2 regions of the Thiomonas sp. TH-17 genome follow, and region 1 is predicted to be linked to the other one. Evidence: predicted binding sites of a transcription regulator. Region 1 holds the regulator's gene; the other holds the start of a gene.
The links. The regulator HrcA, encoded in region 1, represses chaperone genes, less so after heat shock. The targets are predictions, from matches to a motif close to TTAGCACTCNNNNNNNNNGAGTGCTAA.
Positions count from the first base shown of each region.

Region 2: the regulator HrcA is predicted to act here: its motif matches at 3,621-3,647, upstream of rpoH (RNA polymerase sigma factor RpoH).

Region 1 covers NZ_JBYCKI010000005.1:5,724-12,117, forward strand. Annotated here, with positions in the region: gene AC2VLV_RS00395 (porin) at 170-1,348, shown strand; gene AC2VLV_RS00400 (porin) at 1,649-2,767, shown strand; gene AC2VLV_RS00405 (universal stress protein) at 2,900-3,325, shown strand; gene hrcA (heat-inducible transcriptional repressor HrcA) at 3,421-4,440, opposite strand; gene AC2VLV_RS00415 (NAD kinase) at 4,557-5,450, shown strand; gene recN (DNA repair protein RecN) at 5,476-6,394, shown strand, end outside.
Region 2 covers NZ_JBYCKI010000002.1:6,708-13,101, forward strand. Annotated here, with positions in the region: gene AC2VLV_RS00180 (transglutaminase TgpA family protein) at 1-2,030, shown strand, start outside; gene AC2VLV_RS00185 (hypothetical protein) at 2,367-2,582, shown strand; gene rpoH (RNA polymerase sigma factor RpoH) at 2,683-3,591, opposite strand; gene AC2VLV_RS00195 (hypothetical protein) at 3,756-4,166, shown strand; gene AC2VLV_RS00200 (TolC family protein) at 4,262-5,707, shown strand; gene AC2VLV_RS00205 (multicopper oxidase family protein) at 5,733-6,394, shown strand, end outside.

The DNA.
Region 1 (6,394 bases):
ACTTTTGGTCGGAGCTGCAAAAAAGCTTGAGGCCCATCATCAGGCGCGCTCAAATGTCAGCTCGCATGCAATGACATCAATGTTTGCATGTTCATTCCCCCACCCGCTCAGACATCGCCCTGGAGAGTGTGTCGAGAGGCGGAACACTTCAAACCTAACGGAGCACAGAATGAAAACCCAAGGTTTCGCAAAAAAATCCCTCATCGCCCTGGCTGTGGTCGGCGCCTTCTCAGGCTCGGCATTCGCGGCTGACAGCGTGCAGCTGTACGGCATTATCGACATGGGTGTTGGCCACTTCACCGGCATCGCCCCCAGCAACACGACTGCCGCCCCTGGCAGCACAGCTTCCTACACCGGCCTGATGTCGGGCGTGGTGGCCGGTTCGCGCATTGGCCTCAAAGGCTCGGAAGACCTGGGTGGCGGTTTGAAAGCCATTTTCAAGGCTGAAACCGGCTTCTGCCCGGCTGGCACCAACCAAACGGGCGCAGGCACTTCGGGCTATTGCACCGGCGGCAGCTTCATGGGCCGTACCACGATGCTTGGCCTGCAAGGCAGCTTCGGTACCGTGCAAATGGGCCGTTACTTCACCAGCATGTTCACCAACGAGATCAACTACGATCCGTTTCAGGCAGGCTTTACCGGGGCTTACTCCAACTTCAGCCTCGGTGTTTTTGGTGACAATGGCAACGCCGTTGGCTCCTTGCTGCGCAGCAACCAGACCATCACCTATATCTCGCCCTCGCTGGCTGGCCTGACGGTACGTGCCGACTATTCCTTCAACACCGGCGCCGCAACTGCCCCAATCAACACCGCAGGCAATAAGCCGACGCTGCTGTCTCTCGACGGCAACTACGCCTTCGGCAATGTGGCAACTGTCGGCGCCAACTACACCAAGGTGAACAACCTCACGGGCACCAACAGCGACGGCGCCTACAAGGTGTGGCAACTGTTCGGCTCCTATAACGTCGGCTTGGCCAACCTGATGGCCATTTACGAGCGCGGCACGGCTGATTACTTCACCGGCCACGACTCGTCCTGGCTGATCGGCGCCAACGCGCCCGTCGGTGCCGGCAACGTCATGGTGTCCTACGGCCAGTACGGCAACTCGCTGTCAGCCACCGGCACCAGCATGAGCACTTCAACCGCCAAGCAGTACGCCATCGGCTACAGCTACAACCTGTCCAAGCGCACCATGCTGTACACCTCGTACGCGCACATCAACAACGATGCGGCTGCGGCCAACCGTGCGGGTACGGCGCTTGCTGTCAACACCGCAACCAATGGCAACTCTGGCGTCGTTGGCCAGGGTTCCAGTGGTTTCGCTGTGGGCATCCTGCATTCGTTCTGATCAAGGTTGGTCGATCAGACTTGCTAATTGCCTGAATACCCAGTCCGCCTGCCGGAGTGCAGGCGGACTGCCAGAACTTACAGCCCGCTCGCGGGCTGTTTTTGTTGTTGGTTGGCAACAAAACCTTGAGGTAATTGCTCTTGCCATATGCATCACCGCTGATGCACTGCTAAATTGTTGAGGTCTCGGAAGCGGAATGCTTTAGGTCTGCGACGAGCTGGGCACAGCAGAGCAAAACTCTGTCGCCCGTCTCTTTACCGGCTTGTCTCAAGCTGGCCCTTTACAACCTGGAGATGCTCAATGAAAAAATCACTACTCGCCCTCGCCGTTATCGGTGCTTTCAGCAGTTCGGCATTCGCTGCTGACAGCGTTCAGTTGTACGGCATTGTTGACATGGGCGTTGCCCATTACACCGGCGTCAAGCCTTCCAACGCTGGTGCGACGGATTCCGCCAGCTTCACCGGCCTGCAGTCAGGCATCCAGTCGCCTTCCCGTATTGGCCTGAAGGGCAAGGAAGACCTGGGCGGCGGCCTGAGCGCCATTTTCAATGCTGAAACCGGCTTCTGCGCAGCGGGCACCAACGTCACTGGCGGCAACTCCAGCGGCTACTGCTCGGGTGGCGGCTTCATGCAGCGCCAGTCTTATGTCGGCCTGACCGGCAACTTCGGTACCGTCGTGGGTGGCCGTCTTTACAACCCGGCGTATCAAAACCAGGTCGCTATCGACCCGTTTAGCTTTGGCCTGACCGGCAGCATTGGCAACACTTCGCTGCTGACCCAAAACGGTGTGGCCAATCTGAACCGTGCCAATCAAACCCTGGCCTATGTGACGCCTAATTTCTCGGGCTTCCACGCCACTCTGGCTTACACGTTCAACGTGGGCGCTGCCAACGATCCGATCAACACGGCTGGCAGCACCAGCCGCGCTTACTGGCTGAGCGGCAACTACAACAACGGCCCGATCACTGCTGGTGTGGATTATTCGCAAATCAGCAATATGCAAAACTTCGGTCTGTCACAAGGTGCCAAGGCCAAGATGTACGACATCTTCGGCGGCTATGACTTCGGCATCGCCAAGGTTGTTGGTCTGTACTCCAACCTTAAGGCTGATGGCATCTCTGGCAGCCAGAAACAGTGGATGCTGGGTGCCACCGTGCCTGTTGGCCCGGGCGCCATTCTGGCTTCCTACAGCGTGTACAAGAACGATATGGGCTCGCCCGCTTCTGCTCCGCAAGCCAAGCAAGCAGCAATCGGCTACACCTACTCCCTGTCCAAGCGCACCAACCTGTACACCTCGTATTCGCACATCAGCAACAGCAATGGCGCTGCCATCGTTGCGAACAGCAATGCGAGCACCAACGCTGGTGTTGCCAACACGGGCTCCAACGGCTTCGCCCTGGGCATCCGTCACAAGTTCTGATCAGCGCAAGCTGTTTAGCAACTGCTTTGAAAGCCGCCTTCGGGCGGCTTTTTTTCGTCTGAATTTATCGTCAATGGGTACAGAGTGACCGTGTTGCGGCAGGCATAATGCCCGTAAAGGGAGGGTTGTCCAATGCACATCGTTCTACCGGTTGACGGATCGACTTACACCGCGCGGGCTGCGCTAGTTCTGGTGCAGCAGGCGCGACAGTACAAAGAGCCGCCGAGAATCACTCTGCTGACTGTGGCGCTGCCTATCGGCACGCCGCTGGCGCGTGCGCAACTGAGCAAGGCGACGCTGGATGAGTATTACCGCGACGTCAGCGCACAGGCGCTGGCACCCGCAGAAGGCGCGCTGAAGCAGGCCGGGCTGGCGTTTGAGTCTCGCCATGTGGTGGGCGACCCGGCCGAACAGATCGCCGCCGAGGTGGCGCGCCTGCAACCCGACCTGCTCATCATGGGCACGCACGGCCATTCGGCGCTCAAGGGCTTCGTCATGGGGTCGGTGGCGAGCAAGGTGGTGGCGTCCACCACGGTGCCGGTGCTGCTGGTGCGATGATTTCGCTTCGGGCTTCGCTTGACAACTAGCCCCCTCCCAACCTCCCCCGCAAGCGGGAGAGGGGTTTTCCGTGTTTCTTCTTTTTGGGCGGCGAATCACCGCTGGCTCAACGCATTGCCCACCAGCTTGGAGGTGATGTCCACGATCTGGATCATGCGGTCGTAGGCCATGCGGGTGGGGCCGATGACGCCCAGGGTGCCGACCACTTTGCCGTCTGCCGCGTAGGGCGCGGTGATGACGGAGAGTTCTTCGAATGGCACGGCCTCGCTCTCGCCGCCGATGTAGATGCGCACGCCATCGGCGCGGGCGGAGGCGTCCATCAGCTTGAGTAACTGGGCTTTTTGTTCGAACAGATCGAAGAGCTGGCGCAGCTTGCCTAGATTGCCCGCAAAGTCGCCGATGCCGAGCAATTGTTGTTGTCCGGAGATGACGACCTGATCTTGCGGTTGCTGCAGCGCCTGACTGCCGGCCTGCACGCCGGCCTGCATGAGGGCGACGAGTTCGCTACGCAGGTGTTCCACCTCGCTGCCGAGCTTTTGCGCGACCTGCTCAAAACTCAGGCCGGAAAAATGGGCGTTGAGGTAGTTGGTTGCGGTGTTGAGCTCGTTCTGGCTGAGGGCGTGCGGCCAGTGCAGCATGCGGTTTTGCACATCGCCCTCGGGGCTGACGATGATGAGCAGAATGCGGTGTTCGCTCAACTGCAGAAATTCGATGTGGCGAAACGCGGCGCTGCGCTGCGGCGCCAGCACCACGCCGACGAATTGCGACAGGCTGGACATGAGCTGCGCCGCCCGCATCATCACCTGCTGCGGCGGGGCGGTGTCGATGTGCTGTTGCAGCGTCTGCGGCAGCAGGTCGGTTGGCATCTGCGGCTGGGCGGTGAGCATGGCGTCGACAAACACCCGGTAGCCGCGCGGGGTGGGAATGCGCCCGGCCGAGGTGTGCGGGCTGGCGATCAGGCCCATGTCTTCGAGATCGGCCATGACGTTGCGGATGGTGGCCGCGGACAACTCCAGCCCCGAAGCGCGCGACAGCGTGCGCGAACCCACCGGCTGACCGTCGGCGATGTAGTGTTCGATCAGGGTCTTGAGAAGCAGTCGGGCGCGTTCGTCCATGCGCAAATTTTAGGGCGCAGACGGCGCGCGGGCGCAACGCGCTACGCTGGACTTGCGCCTGTGCTGTAATTTGCCGCCATAGCGGTGTTCTCCGCCGTGCCTCACCTTTGAATCCCATGCCCCGTACCGTGTTCCAGCAGGTCTTGCTGATCGGCAAGTATCAGGCGCCGCAGGCGCAGCGCAAACTTGGCGAGATTGCCGCGCGGCTGAGCCGGGCCGGGGTGGAGGTCTGGGTGGGCGAGCTTACCGCGCAGCACACCGAGTTGCCTTACCCGGTGCTGCGCAGCAGCGAGCTGGCCGAGCGCACCGCGCAGGGCGGTTGGGTGGCGGTGGTGCTGGGCGGCGACGGCACCATGCTGGGCGCGGCGCGCAGGCTGGCTCCGCTGAATGTGCCGTTGGTGGGCATCAACGCCGGACGGCTGGGCTTCATGACCGATATCGCCGACAGCGAGTGGGAGCCTGCGATCGACGGTCTGATGGCCGGCGACTTCGAGCGCGAGGAGCGCGCCATGCTCAGCGGGGCGGTGGAGCGTGCGGGGCAGACCATTTTCAACGCCATCGCGGTGAATGATGTGGTGGTCAACCGCAACGGCGCGTCGGGGCTGGTGGAACTGAAGGTGGAGGTGGACGGGCGCTTCATGTATGTGCAGCGCGCGGACGGCCTGATCGTCGCCACGCCGACGGGCTCCACGGCCTATGCCTTGTCGGCCTACGGGCCCATTCTGTACCCCAGTGTGGACGGTGTGGTGCTGGTGCCGATTGCGCCGCATACCCTGTCGAACCGACCCATCGTGCTGCCGGGCGGCGCCGAGATCGTGATCGAGGTGGTCACGCCGCGCGATGTGAGCGTGAACTTCGACATGCAGAGCTATGCCGAGCTGATCGGCGGCGACCGCATCCGAATCGGGCAGGCGCCGCATCGCTGCGTGTTTCTCCACCCGCCGGGTTGGAGCTATTTCTCCACCCTGCGCCGAAAACTTCATTGGCATGAAGTGCCCGATGAATCCTGAATATTTGCGTCTTTTCCCCTGAGCCATGCTGCTGCATCTGCATTTGCGCGACTTTGTCATCGTTCCCGAGCTCGATATCGATCTGGCGGGGGGCTTCACCGTGCTCACCGGAGAAACCGGCGCGGGCAAATCCATCCTGATCGACGCGCTCAAGCTCGCTCTGGGCGAGCGCGCCGACAGCAGTGTGGTGCGCGCGGGGGCGCAGCGCGCAGAGATCAGCGCCGAGTTCAGCCTGAGCCCGCCGCTGGCCGCCTGGCTGGACGAGCAGGGATTCGCCGCCGAGGCCGACACGCTGCTGCTGCGCCGTGTGATCGACGCGCAGGGCAAGTCGCGCGGCTTTCTCAACGGCAGCCCGGCCACCGCCGCGCAACTCAAGGCCGCGGGGGAGTGGCTGGTGGACATTCATGGTCAGCACGCCTATCAGGGGTTGGTGCGGCGCGAAGTCGTCACCCACCTGCTCGACGGCTACGCCGGGGCGCAAGACGAAGCCCGGGCCGTCGCGCTCGCCTGGGCCCAGTGGCGCGATGCCGATGCGGCCTTGCAGCAGGCCAGGGGCGACGTTGGCGCGCTGGCCGAAGAACGCGAGCGCCTGCAGTGGCAGTGCGAAGAACTCGACCGCCTGCGTCCCGCCGAGGGCGAGTGGGTCGCGCTGGAGGGCGAACACAAACGACTGGCGCATGTCAGCAGTCTGCTTGAAGACTTCGCTCTGGCGCAGGGTGCGCTTGACGGCGAGGATGTGAGTGCGTTGTCTTTGCTGGCGCAGGCGCAGCAGGCGCTGGAGCGGGCGGCGCAGGTCGATGCCGGGCTGCAGCCGCTGGTGCAGCAGATCGACGCGGCGCAAACCAGCCTGAGCGATCTCAGCCACGAGCTGCGCCGCCTGGCCGAGCGCACCGAGGCCGACCCGCAGCGCCTGGCCGAACTCGACGCCCGGCTCTCGGGCTGGA
Region 2 (6,394 bases), on a different contig from region 1:
GCACCAACGCCCTGCCGCGCGATGCGCGCGACACTCTGTTCCTGCTCGGCGTGTCGCTGCTGCTGATGCTGCCGCTGTTCGTCCATCTGCCTTGGTGGACGAGCGCGCTGGTGCTCGGCCTGCTGGCCTGGCGTGCGGCGCTGGCCTGGCGCAGTGCGCCGCTGCCCGGTCGCAGCGTGCTCGTGCTCATTTTGCTGTTCTCCGTCGTCATCACCCTGTGGGACTTCCACACCGTGCTCGGGCGCGATGCCGGAGTCGCGCTGCTGTGCGTGCTGCTCGGCCTCAAGACCCTGGAGATGCGCTCGCGCCGCGATGCCCATGTGCTGTTCTTCCTCGGTTTTTTCACCATCGCGGCCAACTTTCTGTTCTCGCAATCGCTGGGTACCGCCCTGGTCATGGTGCTGGCCACCTGGGGCATGCTGGCCGCGCTGGTCAACGCCAATCTGCCCGCCGGTCGGCCGCCGCTGCGGCAGTCGCTGCTCACCGCGCTCAAGATGATGGCGCTGGGCGCGCCCGCGATGGTCGTGCTGTTCATGGTGTTTCCGCGTCTGAGCGCGCCGCTGTGGGCCTTGCCGCAAAGCGGCGGGCAGGCCATCACCGGGTTGTCAGCCAGCATGTCGCCCGGGCAGATCGCCGAGTTGGCGCGAGACGATTCAGTCGCCTTTCGCGTGGTGTTCCACGGCCCGCGGCCGCCTGACCGCGAGCTTTACTGGCGCGGCCCGGTACTGAGCTTGTACGACAACGGCGTGTGGCTGCCCAACCCGCGCCAGCGCGACCGCGCCACCCTCACCCCGCCCGCCGATCTGCACCTGAGCGGCCCGCCCGTGCGCTACACCGTCACCCTGCAGCCCACGCAGCAGACCTTCGTCTTCGCGCTCGACGCGCCAGTGGCGGCGCCCAAGATCGAGGGATATAGGGTGCAGTGGTTGCCCGACCTGCAACTCGTCACCGGGCGGCCGCTCGATCATCTCTCGCGCTACACCGTCGAATCGTCACCCCAGTTCCGATACGGCCCCACGCAATTCAGCCCCGCCCTGCGCGCCGACGAAGCCCTGCCTGCGGGTTTCGATCCGCGCAGCGTGGCGCTGGGCAGGCAACTGGCCACGCAAGCCAAGGCGGCCGGACAGGGCGGCGCCTTCGTCGCGCAAGCCCTGCTGCAGATGTTTCGCGCCGAGCCCTTCCGCTACACCCTCAACCCCGGCACCTACGACCGGCGCGACGGCGTGGACCAATTTCTGTTCGACCGCCGCGCCGGTTTTTGCGAACACTACGCGCAGGCTTTTGTCGTGGTGATGCGGGCCGCCGGCATTCCCGCACGCATCGTCACCGGCTACCAGGGCGGCCGCTTCAACCCGGTGGACGACACCTGGGTGGTGCGCCAGAGCGACGCCCACGCCTGGGCCGAATACTGGCTGCCCGAACGCGGCTGGGTGCGCGCCGACCCCACCGCCGCCGTTGACCCGGCGCGCATCGACCGCAGCGGCGCCACCCTCGCCTCGCGCGAGCCCTTGCTGGGCGTCGCCGCGCTCGGCCCGCGCGATGCCGCATTCCTGCTGCAACTGCGCAACCAGTGGGACGCGCTCAACAACACGTGGAACCAGTGGGTGCTGCACTACGGCAGCCAGCGCCAGCTCGACCTGCTGAACAAGCTCGGCCTGCACCAGCCCGACATGGCCACCCTGGCCGCGCTGGCCATCGCCACCCTGCTGGTGGCCACCGCCATCGGCGGCGCGTTTCTGGCGCTGGAGCGCCGTCGGCACGATCCCTGGACGCAGACCTACACCCTGCTGCGCAGCAAGCTGGAGCAGGTCGGCATCGACAGCGAACCCTCTACCCCGCCCCGCACCCTGTCTGCCCGACTCAAGCGAGTCAGCCCCGGCGAAAACACCCTGTCACAGCAGACCTTGCAGTCGGCCCGCGCGCTTTTGCTTCAACTCGAACTCTGGCGCTACGCCCCTGCCCGCGACACCGCCCAACGCAAAACGCAATGGGCGGCGCTGCAGCGTGCCGTGCGCCGCTGGCGCGCCTGAGCCACCCACCCGACAAGTCCAACCGTCGCCTGGCGGCGACACCCGCCCCGCCCTCCTGCAAGTGGCGCAGCACTGAGCGGGCCGCTCTCCGTTGTCGGCAATCCGGGACAAAAAAGCGCCGTCAAATCAATCGCAAACGGATAAACCGTCTCAGCTGTCGCCCGCGACAGACACTCCCAACCCCCGTAAGCGCGGCACCAACGCCAGATCTGCCAAGTTTCCAGATAAATAAATGATATCTATATGATTTCATTAAAATTTTTTCAAATGGCACAGGGCTTGCAAAAGAGCAGCAGCGGGCACTTCAGTCCGCGCCATTGATTCAAGGAGTCAGATATGAACCTATCCACCCCCCTTTCTTCGAACAAGATCGCCCAGACCCTGGCCGCCGCATTGCTTGTCGCCTCGGTCGGCATGTCCAGCGCGTATGCCTCCGAATCGGCAGCCAATGCGGCCCCGTCGAAAGAGATGTGCATGGAAAAAGCCAAGGCCCAGGGCCTGACGGGCGAGAAGGAAAAAGCCTTTGTCGATCAGTGCATGCACGGCGGCTGAAATCTGCTGCGGGCTGAAGCGTCGCACCGTTCCGAGCGCTTCGGTCAACAAAAAAGCCCGTCTTTCGACGGGCTTTTTTGCGTTTCGCTTTCTAGTTCAATCAGGCGAACTCGGCCAGCGACTTGCGCATTTTCTTCATGGCCGCCACCTCGATCTGTCGGATGCGCTCGGCCGACACGCCGTATTCGGCGGCCAGTTCGTGCAGGGTCTTGCCGCCGCTGCCGTCATCATTCACCTGCAGCCAGCGCTGCTCGACAATGGCGCGGCTGCGGGCGTCGAGCAATTCCAGCGCGCTCTCCAGCCCTTCGACCTGCAACCGATCGTGGCTGCGCGCTTCGAGCACGGCCATCGGCTCCTGCGTGTTGTCGGCCAGATAGGAAATGGGCGCGTAGCTCTCTTCGCCATCCTCCACCGTGGGGTCGAGCGCGATGTCGGCACCGCCCATGCGGCTTTCCATCTCGATCACATCTTCGCGCTTGACGTTGAGCGCCTGCGCCATGTCGTCGATCTGCGCCTCGTTCATGCCGGCGTTGGCCGTTTTCATCGAGCGCAGATTGAAAAACAGCTTGCGCTGCGCCTTGGTCGTGGCCACCTTCACCAGCCGCCAGTTGCGCAGAATGTATTCGTGAATCTCGGCCTTGATCCAGTGCAGGGCGTAGCTCACAAGCCGCACGCCGTGCGCCGGGTCGAAACGCTTGACCGCCTTCATCAGGCCGATATTGCCCTCTTGAATGAGGTCGGCATGCGGCAGGCCGTAGCCCAGATATTGACGCGCCGTGGACACCACCAGCCGCAGGTGCGACAGCACCAGCTTGCCCGCCGCGTCCTTGTCTCCCTGCTCGCGCCAGGTGCGCGCCAGCCGCGCCTCTTCCTCCGCGCTGAGCATGGGCAGGCGGTTGACGGCGCTGATGTAGGCGTCCAGGTTGCCCAGACTGGGCAAGGCGAGCGGAAACGCGCCATCGACCTGGGCCGGGCGCAGAACAATTGCGGCTGACTGAGTGTGGGTCATGGATGGAATCCTCCTGTTTGTGTCTGATATTAGCACTCACAGTAAGAGAGTGCTAAAAACCAATAGTTCCCTGCCGGGCCGGGGCGGAAACCCATTTTCCGCATGCCCTGTGGGGGTTTGATGACGGCAGTGTGCGCGCGAATTCTTAGGTTAAACTTTGTTGCATGTCTCGCTTGCTGCGCCCCATTCTGGTCTTGCTGCTCGTCTTGCTGCCTCTGCGCGGCTGGGCGCAGGTCAGCATGAATCTGGGCGACGGGGTGCAAACCCCGGCCCAGACCACGGCGCAGGCGCATGACATGACCTCAATGATGGCCTCAATGGCGGGTCTGCACTCTGTGGCGACAGCGCAAGACCCGTCGGAAGCGATGCCGGGCTGCCACGTCAACGCCACCGCCCGAGCCGATTGCGGCTCTCACGATCATCAGCATTGCGTGATCTGCCATCTGGCCGTGGCTCAGCCCCCGGCCTTTACCCTGCTGCTGGCCGACGCCGCGCAGCACTCGCGCCCCTCCACCGCCAACACCGCGTGGCACAGCGCCGATCTGCGCGCCCTGCAGCGCCCACCCAGAGCCTGACCCCCGTTTGATTCCCGGTTGCAGCGCGGGTCGCAAGACTTGTGCTGCGCATCGTGTCGCCGCGCGCTGTCGCGGCTCGAATGAGGTGTCTTTTCATGTGGAAACAACCCAGACCGCAGGCACGCCTGCGGACGCTGCGGCTCGCCCCCCTGGCCGCAGCAGCGCTGCTGGCGGCCTGCGCGCCCTTGCAAACCCGGCAGTCGCTACAGGCCGTCAACGTCATTACCCAGCCCCATACCGGCACGCCGCTGCACTTGCTGCGCGACCCCGCGCAGCAGCAAGATGCGCAGGCGCAGATCGACGCGCTACTGTCCAAACCCTTGTCTGCCGACGACGCGGTGCGCATCGCCCTGCTCGGCAGCCCGGCGTTGCAGGCGCTGATCGCGCAGGCGCAGGCCGACTCGGCCGACTCCACGCAAAGCGCCCGGCTGGCCAACCCGGTTTTCGGTTTCGAGCGCCTGCTCATCGGTGGCGGCGGGGTGGAGATCACCCGCAGCCTGAGCTTCGGCCTGCTCGATCTGCTCACCTTGCCCACGCGCTCGCGCCTGAACGACGCGCAGCAGACGCAGCTTCGGCTCAGCCTCGCCCGCGCGGTGCTGCGCACGGCGGCGCAGGCGCGGCTGAGTTGGGTTCGCGCCGTAGCGGCGCAGCAAACTGCCGCCTACGACCGCGATGTGTTGGAAGCGGCCAAGGCCACCGCCATTCTGGCCGGGCGCATGCGGCAAGCGGGCAACTTCACCAAGCTCGACGCGGCGCAGCAAGGGCTGTTCGCCGCCGACAGCCAGCTTCGCCTGAGCCGCGCCGAACTGGCCGCCACGCAAAGCCGCGAAGCGCTGGTGCAGGCGCTGGGGTTGTCGGCAGAGCAAGCCGCCCGCCTCGTTCTGCCGACGCAACTGCCGGAGGTGTCGAAGCAGCCGCCCGCAGCCGCACCGATGGCGCTGCAAACTGCGCTCGATAACCGTCTCGACGTGCAGCTCGCCCGCGCCGACTACACGGCCACAGCACAAGCTGCGGGGCTGGCGCGTCACACCAGCCTGATCGAGCATGTCGAACTCGGCGGCCTGCGCAAGATCTATAGCGACGCGCCGCCGCAAAACGGCTTCGACCTCAGCCTGCCGCTGCCGCTGTTCGATCTGGGCGACGCCCGCCGCAGCGCCGCCGCCGACCGCGTGCTCGCGGCGCGCAACCGCGCCATCGCCACCGCGCGCCGCGCCGCCTCGCAACTGCGCGAGGCCGACGCCCTGCGTGGCAACGCCTGGCAGCAGCAGAGCCTCGGCCGCGAACAAATCGTGCCCCTGGCGCAGACCGTGCTCGATGAGAGCCAGCTTCGCTACAACGGCATGCTCATCGGCGTCTTCCAGCTCGTCGCCGCTGCGCAGACGCAGGTGCAGGCGGTGCGCGAGGCCATCTCCGCGCAGCGCAATTACTGGCTGGCCGACGCCGCCTGGCAGGCCGCCCAGCTCGGCGTGGACGCAGGCCCGAGCGCCCTGCCCGACGCCGCTTCTGCCAACGCCGCCACCCCCGCCGCCCCGGGGCACTGAAGCCCCAGATCAAAGGATGCTCTCCATGAATACCCGACGCCATTTTCTCGGCGCTGCCGCGGCCCTCGTCGCCGCAGGCGCCGCCAGCCGCAACGCACTGGCCGCCGCTCCCGAACCCCATCAATACAGCAGCGCCGAGACCGCCGCCCCGCTGCACCCCCAGACCGGCCGACCCTACAACCCGGTCGTCACCCTCAACGGCTGGAGCCTGCCCTTCCGCATGAAAGACGGCGTGAAGGAATTCCATCTCGTCGCCGAACCCGTGGTGCGCGAAATTTCGCCCGGCATGACGGCCAAGCTCTGGGGCTACAACGGATCGAGTCCCGGCCCGACCATCGAAGCGGTGGAAGGCGACCGCGTGCGCCTGTTCGTCACCAACAAACTGCCCGAGCACACCACGGTGCACTGGCACGGCCTCATCCTCCCCAACGGCATGGACGGCGTGGGCGGGCTGACGCAACCGCAGATCGCGCCCGGCCAGACCTTCGTCTATGAATTCGAGCTGCGCAAGGGCGGCACCTTCATGTACCACCCGCACGCCGACGAGATGGTGCAAATGGCGATGGGCGCGATGGGCCTGTTCATCGTTCACCCCAAAAACCCGCGGCAGATGGCGGTGGCGCGCGACTACGCCTTTCTCATCAACGCCTACGACATCGACCCCGGATCGAGCGTGCCCAAGGTCAA